DNA from 4 places in the Mesorhizobium sp. RCAM 05099 genome. Region 4 is predicted to be linked to each of the others. Evidence: predicted binding sites of a transcription regulator. Region 4 holds the regulator's gene; each other region holds the start of a gene.
The links. The regulator LexA, encoded in region 4, represses DNA repair genes until DNA is damaged. The targets are predictions, from matches to a motif close to TGTTCNNNNTGTGTTCNG.

Region 1 (7,355 bases), 2.6 Mb from region 4:
CCGAGATGCCGCCAGGCATTGGCGGTCAGCATGCGACCGCGCGGCGTGCGTTGGATGAAACCCTGCTGGATCAGATAGGGCTCGATGATGTCCTCGATGGCGTCGCGCGGCTCGGACAGACCGGCGGCGATCGTCTCGATGCCGACCGGCCCGCCGCCGAAATTGCGGGCGATCATCGAAAGGTAGCGACGGTCGAGTGCGTCGAGGCCGAGCGCATCGACCTCCAAGCGGGTCAAGGCCTCGTCGGCGATCTGGCGGTTGACATGGCCATCCCCGGCGACGGACGCGAAATCGCGCACGCGGCGCAGCAGCCGGCCGGCGATGCGTGGCGTGCCGCGCGCGCGCCGCGCGATCTCCAGCGCGCCGTCGTCGCCGAGCGGCATTTGCAGGATGCGGGCACCGCGCCGCACGATCTGCTCCAGTTCCTCGACCGAATAGAAGTTGAGCCGCACCGGAATGCCGAAACGGTCGCGCAGCGGATTGGTCAGCAGGCCGAGACGCGTGGTGGCGGCGACCAGGGTGAAGCGGGCCAGGTCGATCTTGACCGAACGCGCCGCCGGTCCCTCGCCGATGATCAGGTCGAGCTGGAAATCCTCCATCGCCGGATAGAGGATTTCCTCCACCGCCGGGCTCAGCCGATGGATCTCGTCGATGAACAGCACATCGCCTTCTTCGAGATTGGTGAGCAGTGCGGCGAGATCGCCTGCCTTGGCAATGACCGGGCCGGAGGTCGATCGGAAATTGACGCCGAGCTCGCGCGCCATGATCTGCGCCAGCGTCGTCTTGCCGAGACCGGGTGGCCCGACGAACAGCACATGGTCGAGCGCCTCGTTTCGGCCCTTGGCGGCCTCGATGAACACTTTGAGATTGGCCCGCACCGCCGCCTGGCCGACAAAATCGTCGAGCGTCTGCGGCCGCAAGGTCTGCTCGGCATCCTCGCCGCGTTTTTCGGGCGCAATCAGGCGGGGCGACAGGCTCATGCTGCCTTCCTTGCACATGGCAGGGAGCCGGACAAGCCAGCTCTCACCGCGCCAGTTCCTTCAGCCCGAAGCGGATCAGCTTCGGCGCATCGGCATCCTCGCCCGCGGTCTTCAGTGCCGCCGCCACCGCATTGGCCGCGGTGTCGCGCGAATAGCCGAGATTGACCAGGGCCGACACGGCATCGGTGATCGGCGCCGATGCGACGCCTTCGCCGAGCTCCTGCTTCAGGCCGATGGTGCCCGAGGCAGAGCCAGCATAGGCAGGCGCCTTGTTCTTCAACTCGGTGACGATGCGCTCGGCCACCTTCTTGCCGACGCCGGGCGCACGCGAAACCATGGCGATATCGCGCAGTGCAATGGCATTGGCGAGATCCGCCGGCGCCAGCGTCGACAGGATGGCCAGCGCCACCTTGGCGCCGACACCTTGCACATTGCTCATCAGCAACCGGAACCACTCGCGCTCCAGCTGCGACTGGAATCCGTAGAGGCGCAGCATGTCCTCGCGCACATAGGTCTCGATGAACAGCACCACCGCTTCGCCGGGCGCCGGCAGCGCCGCCAGCGTGCGTGCCGAGCAATAGGCGACGTAGCCGACGCCATGGATATCAACGAGGCAATGGTCCTCGTCGATCTCGTCCAGCGTGCCCTTGAGCTTGCCGATCATGCCTGATGACCCCTCACGCCAGCATCGCCATCCGGTAGGCCACGCTCTGCCGGTGATGCGCATGGCAGATGGCGATGGCCAGCGCGTCTGCGGCATGTTCGGTATCGAAAGTGGCCTTCGGCAACAGCACTTTCACCATCATGTGGATCTGCTTCTTGTCGCCATGGCCGACGCCAATCACCGCCTTCTTGACGGCGTTGGGAGCATATTCGGCAACAACAAGGCCGGCACGCGCAGGTACCAGCATGGCTATGCCGCGCGCCTGGCCGAGCTTCAGCGTCGCCACAGCGTCCTTGTTGACGAAGGTCTGTTCGACCGCCGCTTCGTGCGGCATCGCGCTGTGCAGGATTTCGGCGAGCCCGTCATGCAGCTGGCAAAGCCGCGTCGCCAGCGCCGCCTTGTCGTCGGAGCGCACGGTGCCCGAGGCGACGAAGCGCAATGAATTGCCGAGGCTCTCGACGATGCCCCAGCCGGTGCGCCTGAGCCCCGGATCAATACCGATGATGCGAATCGCTTCCCCCATCCGCCAACTTTACCTCCGGCGGATAGCGATGCCAGCGAAATGTGAACAAACCAGAAACAACAATGCTCGTAACAGCCGCACAGGCTGTTTGAGAACGCGCTCTGGCGAGGCAGATGGGGTGGTTTCGAGAACCGGAGCGAAGCGTACTGAAGTCCGCGGGCACCGGATGCGCGGAAACCCGCGTCAAGCGTCCGTCAGAGTAGAGTCGTGATGCCGGCTATCAGCCGCGGGCGAAAGCCGTGTTCAGCAGGCTGATCTGGTCGGAAACCGGGTTGGGGCGGCGGCCCATCGGTTGCATGTCGACCACGGCGCCATCGCCATAGATCTCTTCATCCATGCGACGCACCAGTGCCTGCAGGCGAAGCGAGCGGTTGACGAGGTCGAGGAAATCCTTGGGCAGTTCGGCCCATCCGGCGGCTTCGTCATTGGCTGAAGCGGTGTCGAGACGAACCTTGGACTTTTCGGAAGCAACCTGATCGCGGGTCATCTCGCCGGAATTGGCCGCACGCTGCAAAAGCAGCCAGGACGCAACCTGCATCAGCCTGGTGGTCAGCCGCATCGATTCGGCCGCATAGAGCGTGGCGCCCAGCCTGGAAAGTTTCTTCGCTTCGGCCCGGCCCTTGCCGTCGAGATATTCGGCCGCTTGCTCGACCAGGCCCATGCCTTCCTGGTAGAGCGGCTTGAAGGATTGCGAAAAAACCCGGCGCTCCGCCAGCTTGACGGTTTTCGCACTGCCCTTCGAAGGCTCGTTCATTGCTACGCCCCTGCACTTGCAACCGGCCATTCGGCTTATTGCCGATACCCCCGGCACCCTGATGAGTGAAGCTTGAAAATGCGCTTCGTCACCGGTGAAGGCAAGCACATGTTTAACAGAAGGTTAACGGCGATCCGATGTCGGACGCCCCTGGAACGCGGACAAAAAAAGAGCCGCGGATAAGGCGGCTCTCAGGAGTTTAACAGGGAGGCGTCAAACAAAGTGGCTCCAACCACTCGGTAAGAATCCAGATCACTGGATGAACATAGTAAACACCTGTAAAGCTTAATGCAGCCTTAACCGCGCGATTGTTTTTTGACCGAACCCCGCCGTTCTGTGCCGTAACAGCACAGAAACGGACTTCGGTTCAGGTCCGGAGCCTGTTTCGAAAGTCGCTCCGGCGAGTCATAGGATGGGGTTTCGAGAGCCGGAGCGCAGCAGACATTTGAGTCCGTGAGCCCCCGGAAACACAGAAAACGCCATCAGATGGCCGCCAGGGTAGAGTTTCAAACAGGCTCTCGGTTCAGGCCGTCTTCCAGACCGCCGGCAAGGCGATGAAGGCAAACAGCAGCATGGCAGCGTAGAAGCCCATCGAAGAGGCCGCCACCAGCGGTTCGATCGCGGCATTGCCGGAAAGCAGGAAATACAGGCCGATCAGCAGGCCGATGCCGCTGATTGCGGTCAGCCAGAAATGGACGACGGCGACCGTCTTTTGCCCGACCGCCGGAAACAGATGGTAGAAGAAGGCGAACACCGCCGACATCAGCCATCCGGCGACCATCGTGTGAGCGTGGGTCGGCATCTGGCCATGATCATGGCTGATCGCCATGTGCAGGCCGAGCGCCATTCCGCACAGCGCATAGATGACGGCCAGCGTGAAGAAATTTCGTGCTACCCCTTGCATAATGTTCCCCCGAATTGCCTTTTCCCGTCAGCGGGAATGGGTTGATCGTCAGGCGATTGTTTTCGCCACCGGGCTCCCGGCATCGGCGCACTAGCATCGGCAATGTTTCCGGACGATGTCGCGCCAACCCCTCCCGACACTTCATGTGCTAGCAGAAAACCAGGTTGCGTGCTCGCTATCTCGGCGGCTTCGTTCGCCGGGCAGGAGGCTGAAACAGAGCCGGCTTTTTCGCGACATCGTTCCGAAACAGCGGCGGCGCTAAACGCCCGCTCCTCTGACGGCAGGTGCAAATCGTGCCCCGCCGCAACCCACCAGAACACCCCAGGAGCAACCCATGGATTGGTATTCCATCGTCAAATTCCTCCACGTCGTCTCGGCCATTCTGTGGGTCGGGGGCGGTTTCGTGCTGTTCCTCCTCGGCGTGCTTGCCGAGCGCGCGGGCAACATCGAGGACAAGTTGCAGGCGATGCGCGCCAGCGGGCAGCTGGGCGGCAGGTTCTTCGCGCCGATGTCGATGCTGACCCTGATCTTCGGCCTCATCATGTGCGGCTTCTGGGTCGGCTTCTCCGATCTGTGGATCGTCATCGGTCTCGTCGGCTACGCGACAACCTTTTCGATCGGCATGTTCATCTTCAAGCCGACCGGCGAACGCATGGGGGCGATGATCGCCAAGGAGGGCATCACGCCCGCGGTCCTTGCCATCGGCCAGCGCATGATGAGCGCGGCGCGCTTCGACTATGCGGTGATGCTGGTGATTATCGCCGACATGGTGCTCAAGCCGACCGCGCATGACATCGGCATCCTCGCCGGCATGGTCCTGGTCGTCGTGGTGGGCGCCATGCTGGCCTTCGGCGGCAACCGTCGCCTCGTGCCGAGCGCCGCCTGACGGCGCCGTGATGGTAGGGGCGGCTGTGCAGCCGCCTCACCTTTTACATCAGACCGGCGATGCCGTCCCACAACAGCTTCACCGCCACGACCGCCACGGTAGCGTAGGTGAAGGGATAGAAGGTTTCCGGCCGCATTCGCCGCACCAGCCACGCCCCTGCGATGGTCGACAATGGCGCCAGCGGCATCAGCACCGCAGACGCCGTCAGATTGGCGGTGTCGAACTGGCCGAGCGCGAAATAGGGCACCAGCTTCAGCGCATTGGTGGCGGCAAAGAAGATCGCGGCGGTGCCCGACAGCACCTTGGGGTCGAGCCGGATCGGCAAGGCATAGACCTGGAAGGGCGGGCCGCCGACATGGGCGACGAAGCTGGTGAAGCCGGCCACGATACCCCAGACGGCGGCGGCCGCGCGGTTGGGAGCGACCGCATGGTCGGCGCCATGACGAAACTGCAGATAGAGCCAGCGCAGGACGAAGATGATGGCGACGGCGCCGACGATCAGCCGCACCGCCTCTTCGGTGACGAGTGCGGCTGTCAGCCAGCCGAGGCCGATGCCGATGACGGCGCCCGGCATCATGTCGACCAGCATCTTGCGATCGTAGACGCCCCACCATGTCCATACCGACACGATGTCCATCAGGCACAGGATCGGCAGCAGGATGGCCGCCGCCTGCACCGGCGGCATGGTCAGCGCCATCAGCGGCACGCCGACAAAACCCACGGCGCCGCCAAAACCACCCTTGGACAGGCCGACCAGAATCACCGCCGGTATGGCGGCCGCGTAGAACCACGGATCGAGAAACAGGCCTGACATGGGGAGGGGCTGGGCTGGAGGGAAGGCGCGTCGACGCTTGAATAACCCAGAATCTTGAGCGGAGCGACAGCAAATATGAGCGTGGCCGCGGCGTCGTGGGTGCGAAGGCTCCCCCGGCAGCCGGGGACAGCGTTCTGCCGGCTCAGGATGCCGGCAAAAGCCCTGCCCGGTCACGCGGTGAAGCTGCATCGAGCGGTGGCGGCCGCCGCCGGATCGGCTGCGCCTTGATGATGGCGGTGCTTGTCTCGGCCTTGTCGGCGATGCGGTCAAGGATCCCGTCGAGGTCACCAATCGAGCGCACGAACAGCCGTGCGACAAAGCAGTCATCGCCCGTCACCTTGTCGCATTCGCCGAACTCCGGGATCTCCTCGATCAGCTTCTGGACGATATGCAGCTTGCCCGGCAGGGGCCGGATGCGCACGATCGCCTGCAAGGTATAGCCGAGCGCCAGCGGATCGATCTCGACGGTGAATGCCCGGATGACGCCGCGCTCCTCGAGCCGGCGAAGCCGTTCCGAAACGCTTGGCGACGACAGCCCGACTTGGGCAGCCAGTTCCTTTAACGAGGTTCGCGCATCCTTGACCAGGATTTCGAGCAGATGTCGGTCGAGATCGTCCAGCATTTCACATTTCTCATAGTTTCGGAGCCATGGCCTAATATAATAAGGTCATATGGCCATACCACCTCTCCAATCGGATAGAAAGCCTCGGCATTGCATGAGATCATGCCGGCTCAACGGGTTCGGAGGTTTGTTGGGAACGATACGGTGCGCGACACGGTCGAAATGTCGGCCGCAATGGCGATCCTGGGAACGATCGGATGGTTCGTCGTCCTGTCCGGCCAGCCGATCATGGATGTGGTGTTCTGGCGTTGCGCTTTCGGCGCGCTGACGCTGCTCATCATCTGCGCCGGCCTCGGCTTGCTGCGCGACCGGCTATCGCTGCGCGCCATCGGCCTTGCCGCGCTCGGCGGCGTCGCCATCGTCGTCAACTGGCTCCTGCTTTTCAGTGCGTTTTCGCGCGCGTCGATCTCGATCGCCACCGCTGTCTACAACACGCAGCCCTTCATGCTGGTCGGCTTCGGCGCGCTCTTCTTCGCCGAGCGGCTGACCCTGACGAAGCTGACCTGGCTCGCCATCGCCTTCGCCGGCATGGTGCTGATCGTGCAGGCCGCTCCTGACGCCGGCGATGTCGGCTCGAACTATTTCGCCGGTATCGTCATGGCGCTGGGCGCGGCCTTCTTCTGGGCCGTCGCCGCCATCGTCACCAAGAAGCTCAAGGGCACGCCGCCGCACCTGATCGCGCTCATCCAGGTCTGTGTCGGCGTCGTCATGCTGGCGCCCTTCGCCAATCTTTCGCATCTTCCCGCCGACCCTTGGAGCTGGGCCATGCTGGCGACGCTCGGCGTTGTGCACACCGGGCTGATGTACATCCTGATGTATGGCGCCATCCAGAAGCTGCCAACGCATCTGCAGGGCTCGCTGTCCTTCATCTATCCCGTCGTCGCCATCCTGGTCGATGTCACCGCCTTCGGCCATCGGCTGCATCTGAGCCAGATCGCCGGCGCCGCCGCCATCCTGATCGCCGCCGCCGGCATGAATCTCGGCTGGACGCTGTGGACGTCAAAAACGCCGGTGCAAAATCCTCAAGCCAGCAGATAGAGCGCTGCCGATTTGCAAGGCAAGCAGGACTCATGCAATGAAAGTCCAGGCGCATGCGATGGGTGTGGCGTGGACGTCGGGACCTTTCAGAAACGGCTGTTGCCTCGCGAACGCATCTTGTGGAGCGGTCTTCCCGCGCAGGGCGTATTGTTCACCGGTCGCGACATGTT
Region 2 (7,355 bases), 700 kb from region 4:
GATCATGAATCCGACTTCGACACTTGGCCCGACTTCAATGCACGCAATGAAGCCACGTGGCAGCCGCGATATCGGCATCGCCGAGACCAAGGCACGTGCCGGCTCACTGCTGGAGCAAGGGGCGGCGTTCACGCAACTTGAGGCTGGCGCGCTGCAGGCAGCGGGCAGCCAGGCGCCATCAGGTGACGAAACGCGGTCAGCGCTCCGGGAAGAACATGTCGATGTCGTCGTCATCGGCGCCGGCCAGAATGGCCTGTCCGTCGGCTATCATCTCGCCCGCAAGGGCCTGAAGTTCGTCATCCTGGAGGCACGCGAACGCGTCGGCGACATCTGGCGTTCACGCTGGGATTCGCTGCGCCTGTTCACGCCCGCGCGCTTTGACGGGCTGATCGGCATGCCCTTTCCCGGTGACCGCTATTCGTTCCCGAGCAAGGACGACATGGCCGATTATCTTGAGGCCTATGCGAAAAAATTCGCCCTGCCGGTGCGCACCGGCGTCAAGGTCGACGAGGTGACCCGTTCCGGCGACCGCTACATCGTCACGTCCGGCCGGACCCGCTACGTCGCGAGCCATGTCGTGGCCGCGGCCTCGAGCTACCAGAAACCGAAGATCCCAGATTTTGCCGCGCTGCTCGATCCGTCGATCCGGCAATTGCCTTCGAGCGCCTACAAGAATCCTTCTCAGCTTAACCCGGGCGGTGTGCTGCTGGTCGGAGCCGGCAATTCCGGTGCGGAAATCGCCATGGATCTCGCGCCTACGCACCAGGTCTGGCTGGCTGGCCGGCATCCGGGCAACATCCCCGTCGCCTACAATGGCTATTTCGCCATGCGTCTGGTCCTCCCGGTCGTCTTCCGTATTGTTTTCCACCGGCTGCTCACCGTCGATACGCCAATGGGCCGAAAGGCCAAGCCTGAGCAACTCTCCCATGGCCTGCCGCTGATCCGGGTCAAGCCGCAGGACCTGGACGCTGCCGGCGTCCGCCGGGTGTCCCGCGTCGCCGGCGTCCAGGACGGCAAACCGATGCTCGACGACGGCCAGGTTCTCGATGTCGCCAACATCATCTGGTGCACGGGTTTCCGGGCGGGGCTGGATTGGATCAAGCTGCCGATATTCGACGAAACCGGCCGGGTGAAACAGTATCGCGGCGCTGTGGAAGGCGAACCCGGCCTCTATGTCTGCGGCCTGCATTTCCAGCACTCGACGTCCTCGACGATGATCCATGGTGCGGCACGCGATGCCGGCTATGTGGCCGACAAGATCGGCGAACGGATGCGGACAGCAGCCCGGTAAGGCCCGGCAGAGCGCATTTGAGCGGATTGTCGAGCGCCGGGGCGAAAATGTTCGCACGGCGATCGGCAATCTGGCTTCTATACCGGAACAAAACGTAGACACTTCTGGTCTTTCGCCACCGAATCACTACATTCGGGGCAATGTCCGGCTTTTCCGAAGACATACCTTTTTTCGATGAACCCAATGCGCGGCCCTCGGCCCCATCGGGCATTGCCGCGCGCGCCATGGCTGCCCGCAGCGGTCACAACAACGCGCCGGACTATCTGAAGGGGCTGAACCCCGAGCAGCGGCTGGCGGTGGAAACCACCGAAGGTCCGGTTCTTGTGCTGGCCGGCGCCGGCACCGGCAAGACCCGTGTCTTGACCACCCGCATCGCCCACATCCTCGCCACCGGCAAGGCCTTCCCGTCGCAGATCCTCGCGGTGACCTTCACCAACAAGGCCGCGCGCGAAATGAAGACCCGCATCGGTCATCTGGTCGGCGAAGCGGTCGAGGGCATGCCATGGCTCGGCACCTTCCACTCGATCGGCGTCAAGCTGCTGCGCCGCCACGCCGAACTGGCGGGCCTGAGATCCGACTTCACCATCCTCGACACCGACGACGTCGTGCGGCTGATCAAGCAGTTGATCCAGGCCGAGGGGCTCGACGACAAGCGCTGGCCGGCCAAGCAGTTCGCCCAGATGATCGACGGCTGGAAGAACAAGGGGCAAGGGCCGGCCGATATCGCCGAGGGCGACGCACGCGCCTTCGCCAACGGCAAGGGCCGCGAACTCTACAAGGCCTATCAGGCCCGGCTTCAGACGCTGAATGCCTGCGACTTCGGCGATCTGCTCTGCCACCCGATCCGCATTTTCCGCGCCAATCCCGACGTGCTGAAAGAGTACCACAAGCGCTTCAAATACATCCTCGTCGACGAGTATCAGGACACCAACACCGCCCAGTACATGTGGCTGCGCCTGCTGGCCCAGCGGCCCGATGCCGGACGCCCCACAACATCGACGGATCTGCGATCGGCCGAAGGCCGCAAGCCCGACCGGGCGTCGGCCGGCCAGGCCGCCCCCGCGGAGGCCAGCGAGCGAAGCTCGCGTGCGGCCGTGAGCGACAACAAGGTCAATATCTGCTGCGTCGGCGACGACGATCAATCGATCTATGGCTGGCGCGGCGCGGAGATCGACAACATCCTGCGCTTCGACAAGGATTTTCCAGGCGCCACCATCATCCGCCTGGAGCGCAATTACCGCTCGACCGCGCACATACTGGGCGCCGCCTCCCATCTCATCGCCCACAATGAGGGCCGCTTCGGCAAGACACTGTTCACCGACCGCGACGAGCCGGAGGATGGCAAGGTGCATGTCCACGCCGCCTGGGATTCCGAGGAGGAAGCCCGCGCCGTCGGCGAGACCATCGAGGCCTACCAGCGGCAGAAGCACAATCTCAACGACATGGCCATCCTGGTGCGCGCGTCCTTCCAGATGCGCGAGTTCGAGGACCGCTTCGTCACGCTCGGCCTCAACTACCGCGTCATTGGCGGTCCGCGCTTTTATGAGCGCCTCGAAATCCGCGACGCGCTGGCCTTCTTCCGCGTCGTCGCGCAAGGCGCCGACGACCTTGCCTTCGAGCGTATCGTCAATGTGCCCAAGCGCGGGCTGGGCGAGGCCACCATCCGCCAGATCCACGACACGGCCCGCGCGCTTCGCGTGCCGATGCTGGAAGCCGCCGCCAAGCTGGCCGAAAGCGACGAATTGAAGCCGAAGCCGCGCGCCGCACTGCGCGAGGTATCGGCCAATTTCGAGCGCTGGCAGAAGGCGCTGGAGACCACGCCGCACACCGAGCTCGCCGAGACCATCCTCGAAGAGAGCGGCTACACCGACATGTGGAAGAACGACCGCTCGGTCGAAGCCCCCGGCCGGCTGGAGAACCTCAAGGAGCTCATCCGCTCCATGGAGGAATACGAATCGCTGCGCTCCTTCCTCGAGCATGTCGCGCTGGTGATGGACGCCGAGCAGAACGCCGAGCTCGATGCCGTCAACATCATGACGCTGCATTCGGCCAAGGGCCTCGAGTTCGAGACGGTCTTCCTGCCCGGCTGGGAGGAAGGCCTGTTCCCGCATCAGCGCGCGCTCGATGAAGGTGGACGTTCCGGGCTGGAGGAAGAGCGCCGGCTTGCCTATGTCGGCCTGACCCGCGCCAAGAAGAACCTGCATCTGTGGTTCGTCTCCAACCGCCGTATCCACGGCCTCTGGCAATCGACCATACCGTCGCGCTTCCTCGACGAACTGCCGGAAGCCCATGTCGAGGTCGCCGAAAGCGGCAATTCCTATGGCGGCTACGGCAATTCCTATGGCGGCGGCTCATTCGCCCCGGGCCGTGGCGGCCAGGGTGCAGGCAGACAGAACCCCTACGGCGCCTCGCGCTTCGACAGCGTCGGCGGCAACAATGGCGGCGCGGAAAAATCCGGCGCCTTCTCCAACACCTACGCGACGCCGGGCTGGCAGCGCGCGCAGGCCAACCGCACCGAAGCGACCGACCGCAACTGGGGCTCGCGCTCCGGCCACCAGGTCGAGCGCATTGGCTATGGCGAGACCGATTCCGGCTATGGCGCCGGCCGCACCTCGGTCAAGGGCCGCACCATCGACGGCGAACTGGTCGCCAAATCCGTCGCCGACAAGCCGTCCCCCTTCAATGTCGGCGACCGCGTCTTCCACCAGAAATTCGGCAACGGCAACATTTCCGCCATCGAAGGCAACAAGCTGACCATCGACTTCGACAAGGCCGGCCAGAAACGCGTGCTGGACGGGTTCGTGGCGGCGGTGTGAAAGGGGCGGTGCCCCATGTTGCCTCCCCGCCCCCGGATATCGAAACCCAGCGGGCAACGGATCTGGATTGTCGCGGCCTATCGCTCGGCGACTTGGGAAAGTCCCGTGGGCTGGAGATCGGCTGCGCCTTTTCCGGACATTCCGATCCGCTGTATCGCCGGCTGCTTGCGCATCACTGCCGGCTGATCGTGCCCGAATGGCAGTTGAAGCCGCGATTTCTGCGCCCACGCCGTGCCGCGCCGTACAATTTCGGTCCCGCGGATGCGATCGCTGGTTTCGCGGCTTCCAACGACATGGCATTCCACGGCCATACGCTGTTCTGGCACGAAGAGCCGATCCGCTGGGCGCAAAGTGAAAACTTCGAGCGGGTGAAGCGCAGCTATGGCGGCTTCATCGGCGATGTCATGCAACACTACCCCCAGGCGGTCTCGTGGGATGTCTTCAACGAGATCGTCGGGGAGCAGGCACCGTTGCGCGACGAATTTTTCGTCCAGACCTTCGGGCTGAGGTTCATCGATCACTGCCTGCGACTCGCCGGGGATTGTGCCCCTGCCGCGCGCCTTGCCCTCAACGATTACAATCTGGAATGCGCCACCGACTGGTCTCAGGCCAAGCGGGACAACATGTTGCGGCTGGTCGAGCAGATCAAGGTCATGGGCAGCCCGCTGCATGCGATCGGCATCCAGGGCCATCTGTCGTCGATGCACAAGGCGTCGGCTGAATCCACAGTGCGCTTCATCGACCGGTTGGCGGATCTCGGTCTCGACGTCTTCATTTCGGAACTCGACGTCAACGACTCCACCATGCCCGCCGACATTGCGGTCCGCGACAGTGAAGTCGCGGCCTACTACGAAGAGTTCCTGGCAGCGGTATTGAGCCGACCCGCCGTCAAGCGCCTGGTGTTCTGGGGTATCTCGGATTTCGACAATTGGGTGGTTCGGCGCCAGACCCGGGAAAGGCGCCGATCCGGCAAGGCGCGACCAGCGCTGTTCGACGAACGGCTTCAGCCGAAGCCGGCTTTTGACGCGGTGGTGCGCGCATTGCTGAACGCACCGCCACGCTGAGAGCCGTCGCCGGACTAGGCTTTGACCACCCGATCGCAGACAATGCCGTTGCGCTGCATGGCGTTGCGCGTGTCGATGATCAGCCGCGAATGGTTGGCCAGCAAGCCGTAATCGATCCCATCATGATCGGTGACGATGACCACGGCGTCATAGGCGCCGATGGAATCACGGCTGAGCCGGATGCAGTTCTTGCCGGCAAGTGTCGGGTGCTTGCGGGTCTTTGGGATGCGCGCAACGTGAGGGTCGTGATAGGCGATGTCGGCGGCGCGCGTTTCCAGCAATTCGATCAGCTTCAGCGCCGGGCTTTCACGAACGTCGGAGACGTTCTTCTTGTAGGCGACGCCGACGATGAGGATGGATGCCTGGCTGAGCGGCAGGCCGAGATGCGTGTCGAGTGCTTCCGTCAGCTTCGACATCACGTAGTGTGGCATGGAGACGTTGATCTCGCCGGCGAGCTCGATGAATTTCGTCGACACTTCGAATTCACGCGACTTCCATGTCAAATAGAACGGGTCGATCGGTATGCAGTGGCCGCCGAGCCCGGGCCCGGGGTAGAAAGGCATGTAGCCGAACGGCTTGGTCTTTGCCGCCTCGATCACTTCCCAGATGTCGATGCCCATGGCGCCGTAGATCACCTTGAGCTCATTGACCAGGGCGATATTGACCGCCCGGAAAATGTTCTCGGTGAGCTTCACCACTTCGGCGACCTTGATGCTTGAAACAGGAACGACCTTGTCGACGATCGCGCCATAGAACTGCGCGACCAGCGCGGCCGCGACCGGACCATCGCCGGCGACAACCTTGGGAATGGTCGTGGTTTCGAATCCGGCGCTGCCCGGATCTTCGCGTTCGGGAGAATAGCCGAGAAAGAAATCCCTCCCCGATCGATAGCCCCCCGCTTCGAGGATCGGCTTCATCACCTCATCCGTGGTTCCGGGATAGGTGGTGGATTCAAGAACGATCAGCTGGTCCTTTCTCAAATGCGCCGCGATGGCGCGCGTCGTGTTCTCGACAAAGGACAAGTCGGGCTCGCGCTGCTTGGTCAGCGGCGTCGGCACGCATATCGATATGACATCGCATTCAGCGAAAACCGCAAAGTCGGAAGTCGGCCTGAACGACCCGTCCGACATGACGGACTGTAGCGTCTCGTCCGTGACCGCGCCGATATAGGAGCGGCCGGTCCTCAGCTTTTCGACCTTGCTGTTGTCGACGTCGAAGCCGATCACCTTGAAGCCGGCGCGCGCCGTCGCCGCCGCCAACGGCAGGCCGACATAGCCGAGACCCACGACGCCGATCGTGGCTGTACGCATTTCCAATTTTGAAAGGAGCACCGCTCCTCGCGATTGCCCGACCAGTACGGTCATGTCACGCCTCCTGCTCACAGCGACGTGTTTCGACGCTGTATCCTGAATTTTGCGAGCCGCGATGCCGGGGAAGCTGGACAAGCTGCCTGGCGTCGCGGTTCGCGCCCACAGGGCAAAGCGCAACCTTTGTGCCAGTTTGAATTCTGGAACGGATTCCCGCCTTGGGAACGGCGCAGGAGGTGGGAAAACGAGCTTTTCGGCTGCTACGGACGCATCGGCTTGTCAAGCTTCATCGGTGTTCCATTTTCGGACACCTTTGTTGCAAGATAGCTCATGTAATGCCGGCTATTAAAAAAAACATAATGATTACAGAGACGTAATTAACCAAAGCCGTTGACCATATCGTTAACGATTAGTTGCATTGCCTGTGGAAATGTTCTTTCCATGCGAAAAGCGCACAACGACTAGGTGCGATTTCCCCCGCACTCAATGCTGGATTGCTCATATGAATAAAACCAAAGAGCTCAGGTGCCTGATCGCTGGCGGAGCCGGGTTTGTGGGAACCAACCTTGCCCGCCGCCTTCTCGAACAGGGCGCCTCCGTCGACTGTGCCGACAACTTTTCGACTGGTCGAAAATCCAATGTCGCGGATCTCGCGCGGTATCCCAAATTCCGTTTCCTGAAGCTCGACATTGCCGATACCGCTTCATGCAATCGCCTGCTGCGTCGCCGCTACAGCCACGTCTACAACCTGGCCTGTCCGACGGGCGTTCCCAACATTGCGCTGCTCGGCGAAGAAATGCTGATGGCCTCGTCCCTCGGTGCGCTGAACCTGCTGAAGGTCGCTCGCCGGTCGAGGGCCAGATATCTCTTTGCCAGC
Region 3 (7,355 bases), 1.0 Mb from region 4:
TATGGCGACCTCGCCTTCCCGCTGCAGGTGGCGATCCTGCTCTCCGAACCGGGCGAGGATTTCACCGGCGGCGAGTTCGCGCTGACCGAGCAGCGGCCGCGCATGCAGAGCCGGGTCGAAGTGGTGCCGCTGCGCCAGGGCGACGCCGTTGCCTTCGCCGTCCACAACCGGCCGGTGCAGGGAACGAAAGGGAGCTACCGCGTCAATTTGCGCCACGGCGTCAGCCGGCTGCGCTCAGGCATGCGCCACACCGTCGGCATCATCTTTCACGACGCGAGGTAAGTGGCCTCCGCGATCCGACGCGGCCGCCCTTACGGCGACCGCATCTTGAAAACGAAGGAAAGCGGGCAAGCGATTCCACCCAAACACTATTTTCCGCCGCGCGATGCCTTCGCGCGGCATTCCGTATCAGCCGGCCGGCGCGTAGCGGTTGACCACCATGCCGCAGGCATAGGCCTTCGAACCGAGCAGGCGCAGCTTCTGGAAACCGCGCAGGTCGAAGATCCGGCGCCCCTCGCCCAGCACCGCCGGGTTGATGAACAGCTGAAACTCGTCGACCAGCCCGGCCGCGATCAGCGCCGACGCAAACCCCGCCCCGCCGAACACCGCGATATCGCCGCCGTTGGTCTTCTTCAGCGCGTCCACCTCGCGCGGCAGGTCGCCGCTGGCGACCGTGGTGCGTTCCCACCGCGAGACCTTGAGCCTGTCGCTCAGCACCACCTTGTCGACCTCGACGACACGTTGCGCAAAGGCATGGAAAGGGTCTCGCGGATAGTTCCTCGCCGCGTTGCCCCAATGGGTCAGATAGCCCTCCTCGACCATCTTGCGGCTCAGCAGGATGGTGTCGATACCGGCGAAGACGGCGTTGAAGTCCTTTTTCAGCTCGTCGTCCCAGGCGCTGTCGTCGCCCCATTCCCACAGCTGCCAGTGATGGTCCTCGAAGGCGCCGACGAAGCCGTCGACCGACATCTGCATCTGAAGGATGAGCTTTCTCATCGTCCATTCTCCTCGTTCGGTTTGCGATCAAAAGGGGGCGCGCGAAATTGTGCTCCTGGCGAGCCGTCACGGTTGGAAACGATTTACTTTTGGAACCATTTGACGCGTGCCGGTAATGGTGTCAATAGTAAAGTGATTTACAAATGGAAGCATATGGATGTCGACCAGGGGAAAGTCCGGCTGCCCGATCAACCTGTCGCTCGAACTGCTCGGCGACCGCTGGACGCTGCTCATCATCCGCGACCTGGTCTTTGCCGGGAAAAAGCATTTTCGCGAATTCCTGCAGTCCGACGAGGGCATCTCCTCGCGCACGCTGGCCGAGCGGCTGCAGACGCTTCAGGACGAAGGTATCCTCACCAGAAGCGACGACCCGACGCATGGGCTGAAGACGGTCTACCGGTTGACCGAGGCCGGCATCGACCTTCTGCCCGTGCTCGCAACGCTCGGCGCCTGGGGGAGCAAGCACCGCAACGCCGACGACAGGCTCGCCCGGATCGCCGACGACCTGGCGGCGGGTGGCGAGGCAGCGCTCGATCGCATGAAAATGGCGTTGCGAACCGAGCATGTCGGCCAGTCGACAGGCTGAGGCACTGCACCTCCCCTCGCGGAGGAAATGAACCGCCGAGCCCGCCAACGCCGGTCTCATCTGCTTGACAGCGAGCTATCTTTGTTCTCTATTTGTTCATATTCATAAGCAACTCCGGATATGCGGCCGGTGCGGCCGCGAGCGAATGGTCGGCATGGAAACGACAGCCACCATCCTGCATGCCGATCTCGACGCCTTCTATGCCTCGGTCGAGCAGCTGCTCGATCCGTCGCTGCGCGGCAAGCCGATCGCGGTCGGCGGCGGCGTCGTGCTCGCCGCCTCCTACGAAGCGCGCGCCTTCGGCGTGCGTGGCGGCATGCCAGGCCGCAAGGCCCGCGAGCTCTGCCCGCAACTGATCTTCGTCGGCGGCAATTTTGGCGATTACCAGCGGCTGGGCGACGCGGCGATCAAGGTGCTCGACGATTTCACGCCCGTGGTCGAGCGCATCTCCATCGACGAGGCCTTCGCCGATGTCGCCGGCTGCACGCATCTGTTCGGTTCACCGCGGGAGATTGCCCAAAACATCCGCCGCCGCGTCCGCGCCGAACTCGGACTGCCGATCTCGATCGGCGTGGCGCGCACCAAGCATCTGGCCAAGATCGCCTCGCAGGTCGCCAAGCCCGACGGGCTGGTGGTGGTCGATCCCGGCACCGAACTGGCCTTCCTGCATGATTTGCCGGTCTCGCTGATGTGGGGCGTCGGCCCGGCGACCAAGGCGCGGCTGGCCGACATCGGCGTCGAGACCATCGGCCAGCTGGCCCGGACGCACAGCGGCGCGCTGACGCGCCTGCTCGGTCCGGCGGCCGGCGAAAAGCTCGCCGCGCTGTCTTGGAACCGCGACCCGCGAAAGCTGGAGACGAAGCGCAGGGCGCGCTCCGCGGGCGCCCAGTCGGCGCTCGGCCGCAAACCGGCCGTGGCCGACGTCTACGTGCCCACTCTGCTGCATCTGGCCGACCGTGTCGCCAGCCGGCTGCGCGCCAAGGCGCGGCCGGGCCGCACGGTGACGGTGCGCGTGCGCTTCGCCGATCTCAGCGCCGTTACCCGTTCGATCACGCTTGACCAGCCGATCTCGGCGACAACGATGCTGGCCGAGATCGCCGGCGATCTGGTGCGCGGCGTGCTCGCCGACCACCGCCGAGAGAAAACGATCTCGCTGCTGGCAATCTCGGTCTCGCATCTCGAGGAAAGCGCCGAGTTGCAGCTCGAACTGCCGCTCGGCCTCGCCGACGAGAAGCGCCGGCCCGGTACGCGCAAGGGCCTGGCGCGCTTCGGCGCCGACCGCGCCATCGACAAAATCCGCCAACGCTTCGGCAAGCAGGCGGTCGGCTACGGCACGGTTGCGCTGGAGGCGGCGCGCTCGGTGCCCGACGAGTTCAGGGAACTGGCGGAGAAGGAATTGTGAGCCGTGCCCTGAGCGCGCCAGTCGGGTGCTCATGAGCAACGTACAAGACGCCGCCATGAGGCCACCGACACACCAAGCCGAGAACACTGTTCAGCACGGCACCGATTGCGCATCGCTGCTTGACACAAATCAATGCCGTGCACCTTGGGTAGCGCTAGTTTGCCAAGTCTCATTCGACAGGATCGGATTTTTCCCAAGTTTCCCTGAAATGTGGGGATGAACCGGAGGTGAGATTATGCCGGCATTCTCGCGTTCCACCGAGGCTACTGCCACAATAGACTCCACGGCTGAGACCGTGTTCGCCTATCTCGACGACCACAGGCACCTCGGGGCTCACATGAGCGCCTCGTCCTGGATGATGCTCGGTTCGAAAATGGACTACGAGTTCGACGCAGGGAAAGCTCGTTTGGTCGGCTCCAAGTTCGGTTTCCATGGAAAAATACTTGGAATTGCACTGTCTGCGGAACAGGTGGTCACAGTCCGGATGCCTCCCAGACTGAAGGTCTGGGAGATCATCGGAACACCAAATCTCTGGGTAGTCGGCCGCTATCGGATGGGCTTTGAAATAGTACCCGAGGCGAAATGGTCCCGGCTTCGGGTCTTCATCGAATACGACCTGCCGGAAGCGGCGCCGGCCCGTTGGCTTGGCCTGATCTTTGCGAATGCATACGCACGCTGGTGCACTGGCCGGATGGCGAATGACGCAGCCCGTTATTTCAAGACGGCGGGGGCGCAGCCAGCCCCTTCGACAGGCTGAGCGAGGCGAGGGTCGGCACGGCTGCGATCCTTGATAGAACCCATCCCGATTCCATCGGGATGGAATGGATTCTGGTCCCTAGCCGGCATCGGCCGTTAGTCCCTGGTCTTTCTGGCCCGAATTGAAGCGGTTAGGTCTGCATGGGAGGCGGATCCACGTCTCGCCCCGCCCCTCACCCAACCATCCCAGCCGCCCCTTCTCGCCAGCAATGCTTGCCAAATCCCGTCATGCCGCCCATACAGCCTCTCGGGTGGATCGCCTATCCCGAGAGGTCCGCGCCCTCTCTCATTTCGCCGGGGATACTGTCCGATGTCTGCGACGCCCTACCCTTGGTCAAAGCCGTGAAGCCCTCTCCCGACACCCCGTCACTGTCGCTTGCAAGCCTCGGATGGTCGGATTTTTTCGGCGATCAGCTCGATCCGGATGAGGCGACCCTCGTCCCGACACGCATTGCCATGGTGCATCGTGACCGCCTGAGCGGCCTGTCTCAGACCGGGCAAACGGACCTGACACTGCCGCCGCAAGCCAACACCGGCGACTATGCCGTCGGCGACTGGGTGCTGGTCGAGCCGCATAGCCACCTGCTGCGGCGCCGCCTGACCCGCAAGACGGTGCTGGAGCGCCGCACCCAGGGCGGCAGGGTGCCGCAGCTTGCCGCGGCCAATGTCGACACGCTGTTCATCGTCACCTCCTGCAATGCCGATTTCAACATCGCCCGGCTCGAACGCTACCTGGCGCTGGCCAACGAGGCTGGAACGACCCCGGTGATCCTGCTGACCAAGGCCGATACCGCTGAAGACGCCGAGGCATACCAAAGGCAGGCGAGCGCGCTGCAGCGCGGATTGCCTGTCGTGACGCTGAACCCGCGCACATCGGATGCCGCGGCTGCGCTGGCCGCCTGGTGCGGCCCGGGACAGACGGTCGCGCTGGTCGGTTCCTCCGGCGTCGGCAAATCGACGCTGGTGAACACGCTGGCCGGCGCGGCGCAGCGACTGCCGCAACAGACCGCTGGCATCCGCGAGCACGATGCCAAGGGACGCCACACCACCACCGCACGATCGCTGCACGCCATTGCCGGTGGCGGCTGGGTGATCGACACGCCGGGAATGCGCACGCTGCATGTCAGCGACGTAGCCTCCGGCATCGACACGCTGTTCGCCGAAATCACCGAGCTTGCCCCGCTGTGCAAGTTCCGCGACTGCACCCATGTCCACGAACCGGGCTGCGCAGTGCAGGCTGCCCTGAAGGCTGGTACGCTCGATCCCGAGCGCCTCGCCCGCTGGCGAAAACTGTCCGACGAAAACCAGCACAACACGCCGGTTCAGAGCGGGCCCCGCGGCGGCAAGTCTCCCGCCGTGCGCGGCAAGCGGCGCTGAACGACCGTCCTACTGCCTACTGCCTACTGCCCTTAGAGCCGCGCCGTGCCGAAAACCCGATCCCACAAGGCTGACGTCACGCCGAAATTGGCCGTTTCGTCGACATGGTGGTGCACGGCGTGGCGGCGCTTGAGCGTGTAGAGATAGCTCGGATGGGTGGGATGCCAGTGATGGATCATGTGGTGGATGCTGATGTACCAGAGGTAGCCCAGCATCAGCCCGCAACTGGCCGCGCTCGCGGTAGCGAAATCCGACACCATCCATACCGGCAAAAACGCCACCAGCGCATGCACCCCGAGGCTGAGCCAGGTCGGCGTCCCCACCGAACTGCGCTCCTCGACATGGTGGCGGTCATGCAAGTCCCTGATGTAGGGGATGTGATGAAGGACGAACCTGTGCAGGACGTATTCGATCAACGTCCACAGGCCAAGACAGGCGAGAACCGTGCCCATCCAGCCTGGCGCACTCTCTTCGCCGGCCTCGATCAGGCCGGCCACCGCCAGCACGGCGATCACCAGCGGATAGACCACGAAGTCGCTGTAGTAGCCAATAAGACCGAGTTGCATCCGAGACGCCTCACCTAGCTTTCGGTGCCGCCAACAGAAGATGGCATCAGATTGCCAGCCCGGCGGCTGAGGAGCAATGCAGGTGCACCTGACATAGCATCGCAGTCACCCGGCGCAAGCCCACGCCAAAGGATTTGCGGGGACAGTCGGCGCTGTGAGGGCCGGATCGTATTGTTATCCGGCAAACCGCGCCGGCGTCCACGCCCCGCCCGCCGCGCTCGAATCCACAGCCGCCGCGACGAACTTCACGCCGCGCGCGCCGTCGACGACATCGGGCACCTGCGCCGCGCGGACCGGATCGACCACGCCGCCCGAGCGATGGGCGCGGATGATGTCGGCGGCGTCGCGATAGAAATTGGCGAAGGCCTCGATATAGCCCTCGGGATGCGCCGCCGGCATGCGCGACACGCGCCGGCTTTCCTCAGTCGAGCCATGGCCGCCGCGCACCAGCGTGCGGGTTTCCTCGCCATAGCGGGAGAAGCGCAGTTCCTCCGGCCGCGCGCCCGACCATTCGAGCCCCGCCTTGTCGCCATAGATGCGCACCGAGAGATCGTTGTAGTGGCCGGGCGATGTCTGGCTGGCCAGGATCGTGCCGCGTGCGCCGCCCGTCCAGCGCATCATCACATGCGCGTTATCGTCGAGCCGGCGCCCCGGCACGGCGGTAAACAGGTCGGCCGACACCGCCTCGGCCTCGCAGCCCGAGATGAAGCTCGCCAGGTTGAAGGCATGCACGCCGATATCGGCCAGCACCGCCGACTGCCCAGCGCGTGCCGGATCCGTGCGCCATTCCGCCTGCTTCTGGCCCTCGGCGTCGATCGGCCTAGTCAGCCAGTCCTGGATGTAGGCGCCGTGCACGGACACGATCCGTCCAAGCTCGCCCGCCTCCACCATCTCGCGCGCCTGCCGCACCATGGCGTAGCCGGTGTTGTTGAGGGTGACGACGAAGCGGCGCTTTCTCGCCCGCGCCAGCGCCACCAGTGCCTCCGCGTCGGCCAGTGTCGTCGACAGCGGCTTGTCGCAGATCACGTCGATGCCGGCCTCGAGGAAGGCGGTGGCGATCGGCGCGTGCAGATGGTTGGGCGTGACGATGACGACGGCTTCGATGCCGTCCGGCCGCGCCGCTTCCGCCCGTGCCATCACGCGATAGTCGGCATAGCTGCGCTCCGGCGCGATGCCGATCTCGGCGGCCGAGGCGGCGGCGTTGTCGGGATCCGAGGACAGCGCGCCGGCCACCAGCGCGATCTGGTCGTCAAGGCGCATGGCCAACCGGTGCACGGCGCCTATGAAGGCGTTGCGCCCGCCGCCGACCATGCCGACCCTCAGGCGCTTGCGCGCCGATCCGTCCGATGTTGCATAGACCATTTTCAAACTCCTCCACCTATCGCTTCGTCATCCTGGGGCGGAGCAAGGAGCGCAGCGACGCGGAGACCCCAGGATCCATGCCGTGGCTTCAAGGCGTTGTGGCCGTGCAGAATCTTCTCTTCCGCCGCATTCCTCGACAGCCGTCGCGGCATGGATCCTAGGGTCTCCGCGACGGAGCTACGCTCCTGCTTCGCCCTAGGATGACGACGTCAGAAGGGCTTTCGCCAACCCTGCGTACGGCGACAACAGTATTCTCCAATCCACCTTCCGCGCTACCAAGCCCCCTACCACTTTCGAACAGGATTTCCAA
Region 4 (7,355 bases):
GCCAATCTGGCCGTCATGCCGATCGTCTCGCTGGTTGTGATGCCTTTCGCCGTTCTCAGCGCGCTGGCGATGCCGTTCGGCGTCGATGGTCCCTTCCTCTATGTGATGGGCAAAGGCCTGACCGCGATGATCGTCTTGTCGGCGTGGATCTCGGAACGCTCACCGATCGATGCCGTCGGGCTGATTTCACAGCAATCCGTGCTGCTGGTGGCGATCGCCCTAGTCATTGCGACGATGGCGACGACATGGCTGCGGCTCCTGGCACTGCCATTCGCGCTTGCCGGCCTGTTGACCGTTTCGGATACGCGCGCGCCGGATGTGCTGATCTCGGAGGACGCGAGGCTGGTGGCGCTGCCGATCGGCGGCGGCGAACTCGCGGTCAGCCGGGCGCGTCCGAACGAATTCACCGTCGACAACTGGAAACGCGCACTGGCATCCGAAACCGTCGTCGTGCCGGAGGTGTTCGACAAGGGAGACGGACAATTCGACATCGCGGATTCCGCCGAACTGCCGCTGGGAGCGCCTTTCTACTGCACCGCCGGCGTATGTCTCGCAAGGCACCCGTCTGGCGCTATCATTGCGCAAGTCGAGGATCGCAAGGACGCGTGGAAGGCCTGCGGCTTCGCGGAACTGATCGTCATCAATGACGCGACAGCTTATGATCCCTGTCACAATCCGCTGGTTCTGGTCATCACCAAGCGGCAACTCGCCCGCAAAGGCAGTGCGGCCGTCTTCTTCGATCGTCGATCGGCAATCATGCCAGCAACGGTCAGCTTCGCTGTGAACAGGCCATATCGACCTTGGCACACCCAGCGCAAATTCTCACGCGAGGCGAGGGGCCTGCCGCCCTATCGCAACCCTGAAAAGGCGGTCACCAGCACTGATCAGTAGCGCCTGATCAGCCCAACGAGCTTGCCTTGCACCTTGACCCTGTCCGGTCCGAAAATGCGTGTTTCGTAGGCCGGATTGGCGGCTTCGAGGGCAATCGAGGCACCCTTGCGGCGAAACCGCTTCAGCGTCGCCTCCTCGTCGTCCACCAGTGCCACGATGATCTCGCCCGGACTTGCGGTATCGGCATTGCGGATGATGACCGTATCGCCATCGAAGATGCCGGCCTCGATCATCGAGTCGCCCTTGACCTCCAGGGCATAGTGTTCGCCACCCATGATCATGTCCGGCGGCACCGAGATCGAATGCGTCTGATGCTGGATGGCGTCGATCGGCACGCCGGCGGCGATGCGACCCATCACCGGGATCGACACCGCGGAGACCACGTCGTCGTCATTGCCGGCCGAGGGCATGCGTGAAGACGCCGGCTTGATCTGCCGGCCAAGGCCGCCGCCTTGACCGAGGCTGCCCTGGATGACGCTTGGAGAGAATTTGCGCGCCGCGTTGAGGCCGGGCGCGATCGAATCGGGCAGCCGCAGCACTTCCAGGGCGCGCGCCCGGTTCGGCAGCCGGCGAATGAAGCCACGTTCCTCGAGCGCCGTGATCAGTCGATGAATTCCGGATTTTGAAGCGAGATCGAGCGCTTCCTTCATTTCGTCGAAGGAGGGCGGAATGCCGCTTTCCTTGAGCCGTTCATGGATGAACATCAGCAGTTCATGTTGCTTGCGCGTCAGCATGGCGGCCCCCGAGGCATTGAACGAAGGTTTGAACCAGAATCGAAAAACAAACCCAGAACAAACACTATCTGTTCCAGTTGTGTTCCGCAACCGTTTAAAGTTTAGTGAATTTGTTAAGACGGCTGAAATTATTTGGCGCTTGGCAGCGGGCCGTGATCCCCGGCCGGCCGCCGCCACAGTGCACTTGCACACGTTGAAATTGTTATGGTTAACGGCCTGTGGACCAGCGTGTGCCGAGGCTTGGCCTCAGTCGCCCAGAGACGTCGGGAAGCTGCTTTTTCACTTTCACCAGTCGTTCGCCCGCCGTGAACGAAACGAAGCCAAAACGCCAACTTTTGCCCAAGAAATTCCTATATCGGCTTTTGCCTCAGTTCGTCTACCTCATTGCCTGTTTGGGCTGCCGTCACCGGCATGGACATAGACATGCAGCGTATAGCCGATGTGCACCGTCATCAGCGCTTTCGCGCGTTCGATGTCACGATCCAGCGCTGCTTCCATGAGCGCAGTGTGATGTTCGATCGCGACAGCCCGTCGCAACGCCTCCATGGCCTCCTCATAGCCATGCAACTGGCCGGTGGCCGCCCGCAACGTTGGCGCAAGGCCCAGGAAGCGGTGATGGCGACGCAACTGATCCGCGATGGTGGACTGGAAGTTGAGCAGCCAGGGGGATGTTGCCGCGCTGAGCAGCGCCGCGTGGAAGGCCTCGTGCTTTTCATCCCATCCGTCGACCACTTCATCTGAAGGGTCATCAACCGCGGTCTTGCAGCGCGACAGCCGGTAGTGGGCCGTGACGACGGCATCTTCCCATTCATGGCCGCCCTTCTCGATCGATTCCTGGAGCAGAGGCAGCTCAATCACCAACCGGGCGCGTGACAGATCTTCGAGTTCGGCGCGCGAGACCGGAGCGACGGCGAAGCCGCGATTGCTGATGGAAGTCACCAGGCGCTCCGCCTCCAGTCGCGACAGCGCTTCGCGCAACGGTGTCCAGCCGATGCCATAGCTATTGCGCAGCGTGCTGAGCTTGAGCGGCGCGCCGGGTCTCAGGCGGGTCGTGAGGATATCGCGGCGCAGCAGCCTGTAGGCCGCTTCAGTCTTCGAGTGTCCATCATCCAACATCGTTGCCATCCGCGCACAGCGCATCAATTATATATGAAAATCTTCTGTGGTGTAAATTATATATAATGTTTGACACAATCCGGCAGACTGCGCATGATCGGCCGGCCGATTTCACCTGTCGTGTTCATCTGGGCGCGCGTGTGCGCGGAGGACAATCGATCATGAATGCAATTCCCGATCTCGCAACAATCGAGGCATTGGATGCCGCGGATCCGCTGCGCTCCATGCGCAATCGCTTCGTCTTGCCGGAAGGGGTGATCTATCTCGACGGCAATTCGCTGGGTGCCGCTTCACCGGCCGTCTTCAACGAGATCCAGAAGGCCGCGACACAAGAATGGGCGCAGGACCTCATCCGTGCCTGGAACACCGCCGGCTGGTTCGACATGCCGGTCGCGCTCGGCGACCAGCTCGGACGCCTGATTGGCGCCGCGGCTGGCCAGACGGTGGTCTGCGATACGACCTCGATCAACATCTACAAGGTGCTTCACGCGGCGCTTGGCATGCGGCCAGACCGGTCGGTCATCGTCGCCGAGGGCGACAGCTTTCCAACGGACCTCTATATGGCCGAAGGCGTGGCATCGACGCGACCGGGCACTGTGCTGCGGCTCGAGGGCGTCGATGCGCCAACCATCGAAGAGCTGATCGATGAGCGCGTCGCCGTCATCCTGGTCAACCACGTCAACTACAAATCCGGCCAGTTGCGCGACATGGCGGCGCTGACGCGCAAGGCCCATCAAGCCGGCGCGCTGATCGTCTGGGACCTTTGCCACACGGCGGGTGCCTTGCCGGTCGAGCTCGACGGCGCCAATGCCGATTTCGCTGTCGGCTGCACTTACAAGTACCTCAATGGCGGCCCGGGCTCGCCGGCCTTCATCTATGCCGCAAAGCGCCACCATGGCGATGTCCGCCAGCCGCTCAGCGGCTGGTGGGGCCATGCGCGGCCTTTCGCCTTCGAACAGGGCTATGCGGCTGGCGTCGGCATCCGCCGGTTCCTGTGCGGCACGCAGCCGGTATTGTCGATGCGGGCGCTCAAGGGCGCGCTGGACCTCTGGGACGAGGTCGACATGGCGGCGGTGCGCAAGAAAAGCATTGCGTTGACCGAGCTGTTCATCCAGCTCGTCGAAGCCAGATGCGGCGCCTACGGCCTCGAACTCGAAAGTCCGCGCAATGGCAATGAGCGGGGCAGCCAGGTGTCGTTCGTTCATCCGCATGGCTACCAGGTGATGCGGGCGTTGATCGAGCGTGGCGTGATCGGCGATTTCCGCGCGCCGTCGACCATCCGCTTCGGCTTCACGCCGCTCTATGTGGGCTACAAGGATGTCTGGCAGGCGGTCGAGGTGCTGGAAGATATCCTGCGCACCGGCGCTTGGCAGGATGCTCGCTTCGCGGTCAAAACGGCCGTTACTTGAGAAGTCAGAGCCGGGTGCGAACCGTCCAGAGCTCCGGAAACAGGACGACCTCCAGCATCTTCTTCAGATAGGACGCGCCCGACGTGCCGCCGGTGCCGCGCTTCATGCCGATGATGCGCTCGACTGTCGTGACGTGGTTGAAGCGCCAGCGGCGGAAATAATCCTCGAAGTCGACCAGTTTTTCGGCCAGCTCATAGAACATCCAGTAGCGCTGCGGGTCGCGGTAGACGGTCTGCCAGGCCACCAGAACCTCTTCATTCTCGGTGCGTGTCTCACGCCAGTCCGTGCGCCTGGCGTCGGCGCCGATGTCGAATCCATTGCGCGCCAAGAGCAGCAGCGCTTCGTCGTAGAGCGATGGCTCGGCCAGGATAGCCTCCAGCTTCCGGCTGAGGTCCGGCCGGTGCTTGTGCGGACCGAGCATGGCCGGGTTGCGGTTGCCGGCCGTGAATTCGATGGCGCGATTTTGCCAGGACTGGAAGCCAGAGGACTGGCCGAGCGCGTCACGGAACTCGGTGTATTCGCTGGGCGTCATCGTCCTCAGCACGTCCCAGGCGTTGTTCAACTGCTCGAAAATACGGGCGACGCGCGACAGCATTTTGAAGCTCGGCTCGAGACGGTCCGCACGGATGGAGCGGATCGCGGCACCGAGCTCGTGAAGCGCGAGCTTCATCCATAATTCCGAGGTCTGGTGCTGGATGATGAACAGCATCTCGTCATGCGCGGACGACAACGGCGTCTGCGCGTCGAGCACCTTCTCCAGGTGCAGATAGTCGCTGTAGGACATGCGTTCCGTGAACGACATCTGTGCGCCTTCGGACGCCGGATCGTATGGCTCGCTCAATTGATTTTCTCCGTGCGCAGCCGGAAGCGCTGGATCTTGCCGGTCAGGGTCTTGGGCAAGGCGGCGATGAACTTCACCGATCGCGGGTATTTGTAGGGGGCGATCGTTGCCTTGACATGGTCCTGCAGGCGCTTGGTGGTCAAGGCATCGGGCGCCACGCCTTGCACCAGCACGACATGCGCCTCGACGATCTGGCCGCGTTCGGCATCCTCGGCGCCGATCACCGCGCATTCGGCGACATCAGGATGCGACAGCAACGCCGCCTCGACCTCGGGCCCGGCAATGTTGTAGCCGGCGCTGATGATCATGTCGTCGGAGCGCGCGGCGAAATGGAAGAAGCCGTCCTCATCCTGGGTGAAAGTGTCGCCGGTGAGGTTCCAGCCGTCGCGCACATAGTCCTTCTGCCTGATATCGGCCATGTAGCGGCAGCCGGTCGGCCCGCGTACCGCCAATCTGCCAGTCGCGCCGCGCGGCACCTCGCGCATCTCTTCGTCGACGATGCGCGCCTCGTAGCCACCCACGGGCTTGCCGGTCGACGCCGGCTTCATGTCGTCGAAGCGGTTGGAGATGAAGATATGCAGCATTTCGGTGGCCCCGATACCGTCGAGGATCGGCTTGCCGGTCTTTCGCGTCCACTCTTCGAAAACCGGAGCTGGCAACGTCTCGCCGGCCGAAACGGCGACGCGCAGCGATGACAAGTCGGCACCCTCATCCATGGCCTTCAGCATCGCGCGGTAGGCGGTCGGCGCGGTGAAGGAGATGGTTGCTTTGTAGGTCTCGATGATGTGGATCATGTTGGGCGGCGTTGCCTGCTCGAGCAGCGTTGCCGCCGCGCCGAAGCGCAGCGGGAAGATGGCGAGCCCGCCAAGGCCGAAGGTGAAGGCGAGCGGCGGCGAGCCGACAAAGATGTCGTCCGGCGTCACCTGGAGAATCTCGCGGGCGTAGGCGTCGGCGATGATCAACAGGTCGCGGTGGAAATGCATCGTCGCCTTCGGCACGCCGGTCGTGCCCGAGGTGAAGCCGAGCAGGGCGACGTCGTCGCGGCCGGTGCTGACGGCGGTGAAGGTAACCGGCTTGTCGAGGGCCGCGCGATCGAGTTCGGCGTCATGGTTGGCGGTGCCGTCGAAGCCGATGACTTGTCTGAGGAACGCACTATCCTTGGCGCAGGCGGCCATCTCGTCCATCAGCCTGGTATCGCAGAGCGCGATGGTGATTTCCGCCTTGTCGACGATCTTGGCAAGCTCGCCGGCGCGCAGCATCGGCATGGTGTTGACGACCACGGCGCCGACCTTGGTGGCTGCCAGCCAGCAAGCCACCATGGCAGGGTTGTTGGCCGAACGGATCAGCACCCGGTTGCCCGGCTTGACGCCGTAATTTTCGACCAGCGCATGGGCCAGCCTGTTCGTCCAGTCGGACAGTTCCTTGTAGGTGCGGCGGCGACCGTTGCCGATCAGCGCGGTGTGGTCACCGAGGCCTTTCTCGACCAGCCTGTCGGTCAATTCGACGCCGGCGTTGAGGCGTTCGGGATAATCAAAACCGTCGAGCAGGAAGTCCGGCCATTGCTCCGGCGGCGGCAGGTGATCGCGCGTGAACGTGTCGATATGCGCTGAAGGCCCTAGCATGTCGCCGCTATCCCGTCTGCTGCCTGGCCAGTGCGCAAGGCGCCTGGCCGGATATGGTGGATCTGAAGGTCCTGCTTTTTAAGAGGAGGCTTCGTGCCGCCGGTCGCACCTCGCTCGACGCCAACCCGGACAGGGTGAGCATCCGCAGGGTTCGGGCCGCACAGCAGACCTCCCATTTTGTCGGCTGTTCGTCAGGCAGGATCGCACCAGTCGAAATTTGTTTCAAGCCTAAAATGTTTTGCGTGGAAGCATTGACGCAAGGCGCTGCGGTGGCCATTGCTAGCGCTGAAAAACGATGCCGTTTGGGGGAGGGTGCCAGTGCTCGAGCGTCACATTGTCGATTGGGACGGCGCCTATGCCAACGGCGCGAACATCGCCGGCAGCGACCGCTGGCCGGCGGCCTGGGTCGAACCGGCGCAAGCGTTTCGCAATGCACTTTCGACAGAGGGCCGGGCACGGCTCGACATCGCCTATGGCGAAGGACGTCGCAATCGGCTCGATCTCTTCCTTCCCAGCGCCACGCCCAAGGGGCTGGTGGTGTTCATCCATGGCGGCTACTGGATGGCGTTCGACAAGAGTTTCTGGTCGCATCTCGCCAATGGCGCGGTCAGCAGCGGCTTCGCCGTGGCGATGCCCTCCTACACGCTGTGCCCGGAAGCACGCATCGCCGGCATCGTCGGGGAAATCGGGGCGGCGATCGCCAAGGCGGCAGAAATGGTCGACGGACCGCTAATGTTGACCG

Region 1: a site for LexA is predicted at 2,209-2,226, ahead of ruvC (crossover junction endodeoxyribonuclease RuvC). Genes of this name have one in related genera too.
Region 2: a site for LexA is predicted at 1,375-1,392, ahead of AC56QQ_RS14740 (ATP-dependent helicase). Genes of this name have one in related genera too.
Region 3: a site for LexA is predicted at 1,665-1,682, ahead of dinB (DNA polymerase IV). Genes of this name have one in related genera too.

What each region holds. Positions count from the first base shown of each region.
Region 1 covers NZ_CM185035.1:1,050,014-1,057,368, reverse strand. The annotation lists gene ruvB (Holliday junction branch migration DNA helicase RuvB) at 1-980, opposite strand, end outside; gene ruvA (Holliday junction branch migration protein RuvA) at 1,024-1,644, opposite strand; gene ruvC (crossover junction endodeoxyribonuclease RuvC) at 1,658-2,167, opposite strand; gene rcdA (protease adaptor protein RcdA) at 2,388-2,921, opposite strand; gene AC56QQ_RS05165 (hypothetical protein) at 3,445-3,825, opposite strand; gene AC56QQ_RS05160 (DUF2269 family protein) at 4,160-4,711, shown strand; gene AC56QQ_RS05155 (sulfite exporter TauE/SafE family protein) at 4,755-5,525, opposite strand; gene AC56QQ_RS05150 (Lrp/AsnC family transcriptional regulator) at 5,668-6,147, opposite strand; gene AC56QQ_RS05145 (DMT family transporter) at 6,250-7,185, shown strand; gene AC56QQ_RS05140 (PH domain-containing protein) at 7,255-7,355, shown strand, end outside.
Region 2 covers NZ_CM185035.1:2,995,311-3,002,665, reverse strand. The annotation lists gene AC56QQ_RS14745 (flavin-containing monooxygenase) at 5-1,291, shown strand; gene AC56QQ_RS14740 (ATP-dependent helicase) at 1,432-4,107, shown strand; gene AC56QQ_RS14735 (endo-1,4-beta-xylanase) at 4,200-5,171, shown strand; gene AC56QQ_RS14730 (nucleotide sugar dehydrogenase) at 5,186-6,535, opposite strand; gene AC56QQ_RS14725 (NAD-dependent epimerase/dehydratase family protein) at 6,981-7,355, shown strand, end outside.
Region 3 covers NZ_CM185035.1:2,695,123-2,702,477, reverse strand. The annotation lists gene AC56QQ_RS13300 (2OG-Fe(II) oxygenase) at 1-282, shown strand, start outside; gene AC56QQ_RS13295 (dihydrofolate reductase family protein) at 409-996, opposite strand; gene AC56QQ_RS13290 (winged helix-turn-helix transcriptional regulator) at 1,154-1,582, shown strand; gene dinB (DNA polymerase IV) at 1,737-2,984, shown strand; gene AC56QQ_RS13280 (SRPBCC family protein) at 3,220-3,741, shown strand; gene rsgA (ribosome small subunit-dependent GTPase A) at 4,071-5,117, shown strand; gene AC56QQ_RS13270 (sterol desaturase family protein) at 5,150-5,683, opposite strand; gene AC56QQ_RS13265 (Gfo/Idh/MocA family protein) at 5,858-7,045, opposite strand.
Region 4 covers NZ_CM185035.1:3,696,085-3,703,439, forward strand. The annotation lists gene AC56QQ_RS18095 (ComEC/Rec2 family competence protein) at 1-891, shown strand, start outside; gene lexA (transcriptional repressor LexA) at 885-1,625, opposite strand; gene AC56QQ_RS18105 (GntR family transcriptional regulator) at 2,007-2,741, opposite strand; gene kynU (kynureninase) at 2,903-4,150, shown strand; gene kynA (tryptophan 2,3-dioxygenase) at 4,155-4,991, opposite strand; gene AC56QQ_RS18120 (AMP-binding protein) at 4,988-6,613, opposite strand; gene AC56QQ_RS18125 (hormone-sensitive lipase) at 6,932-7,355, shown strand, end outside.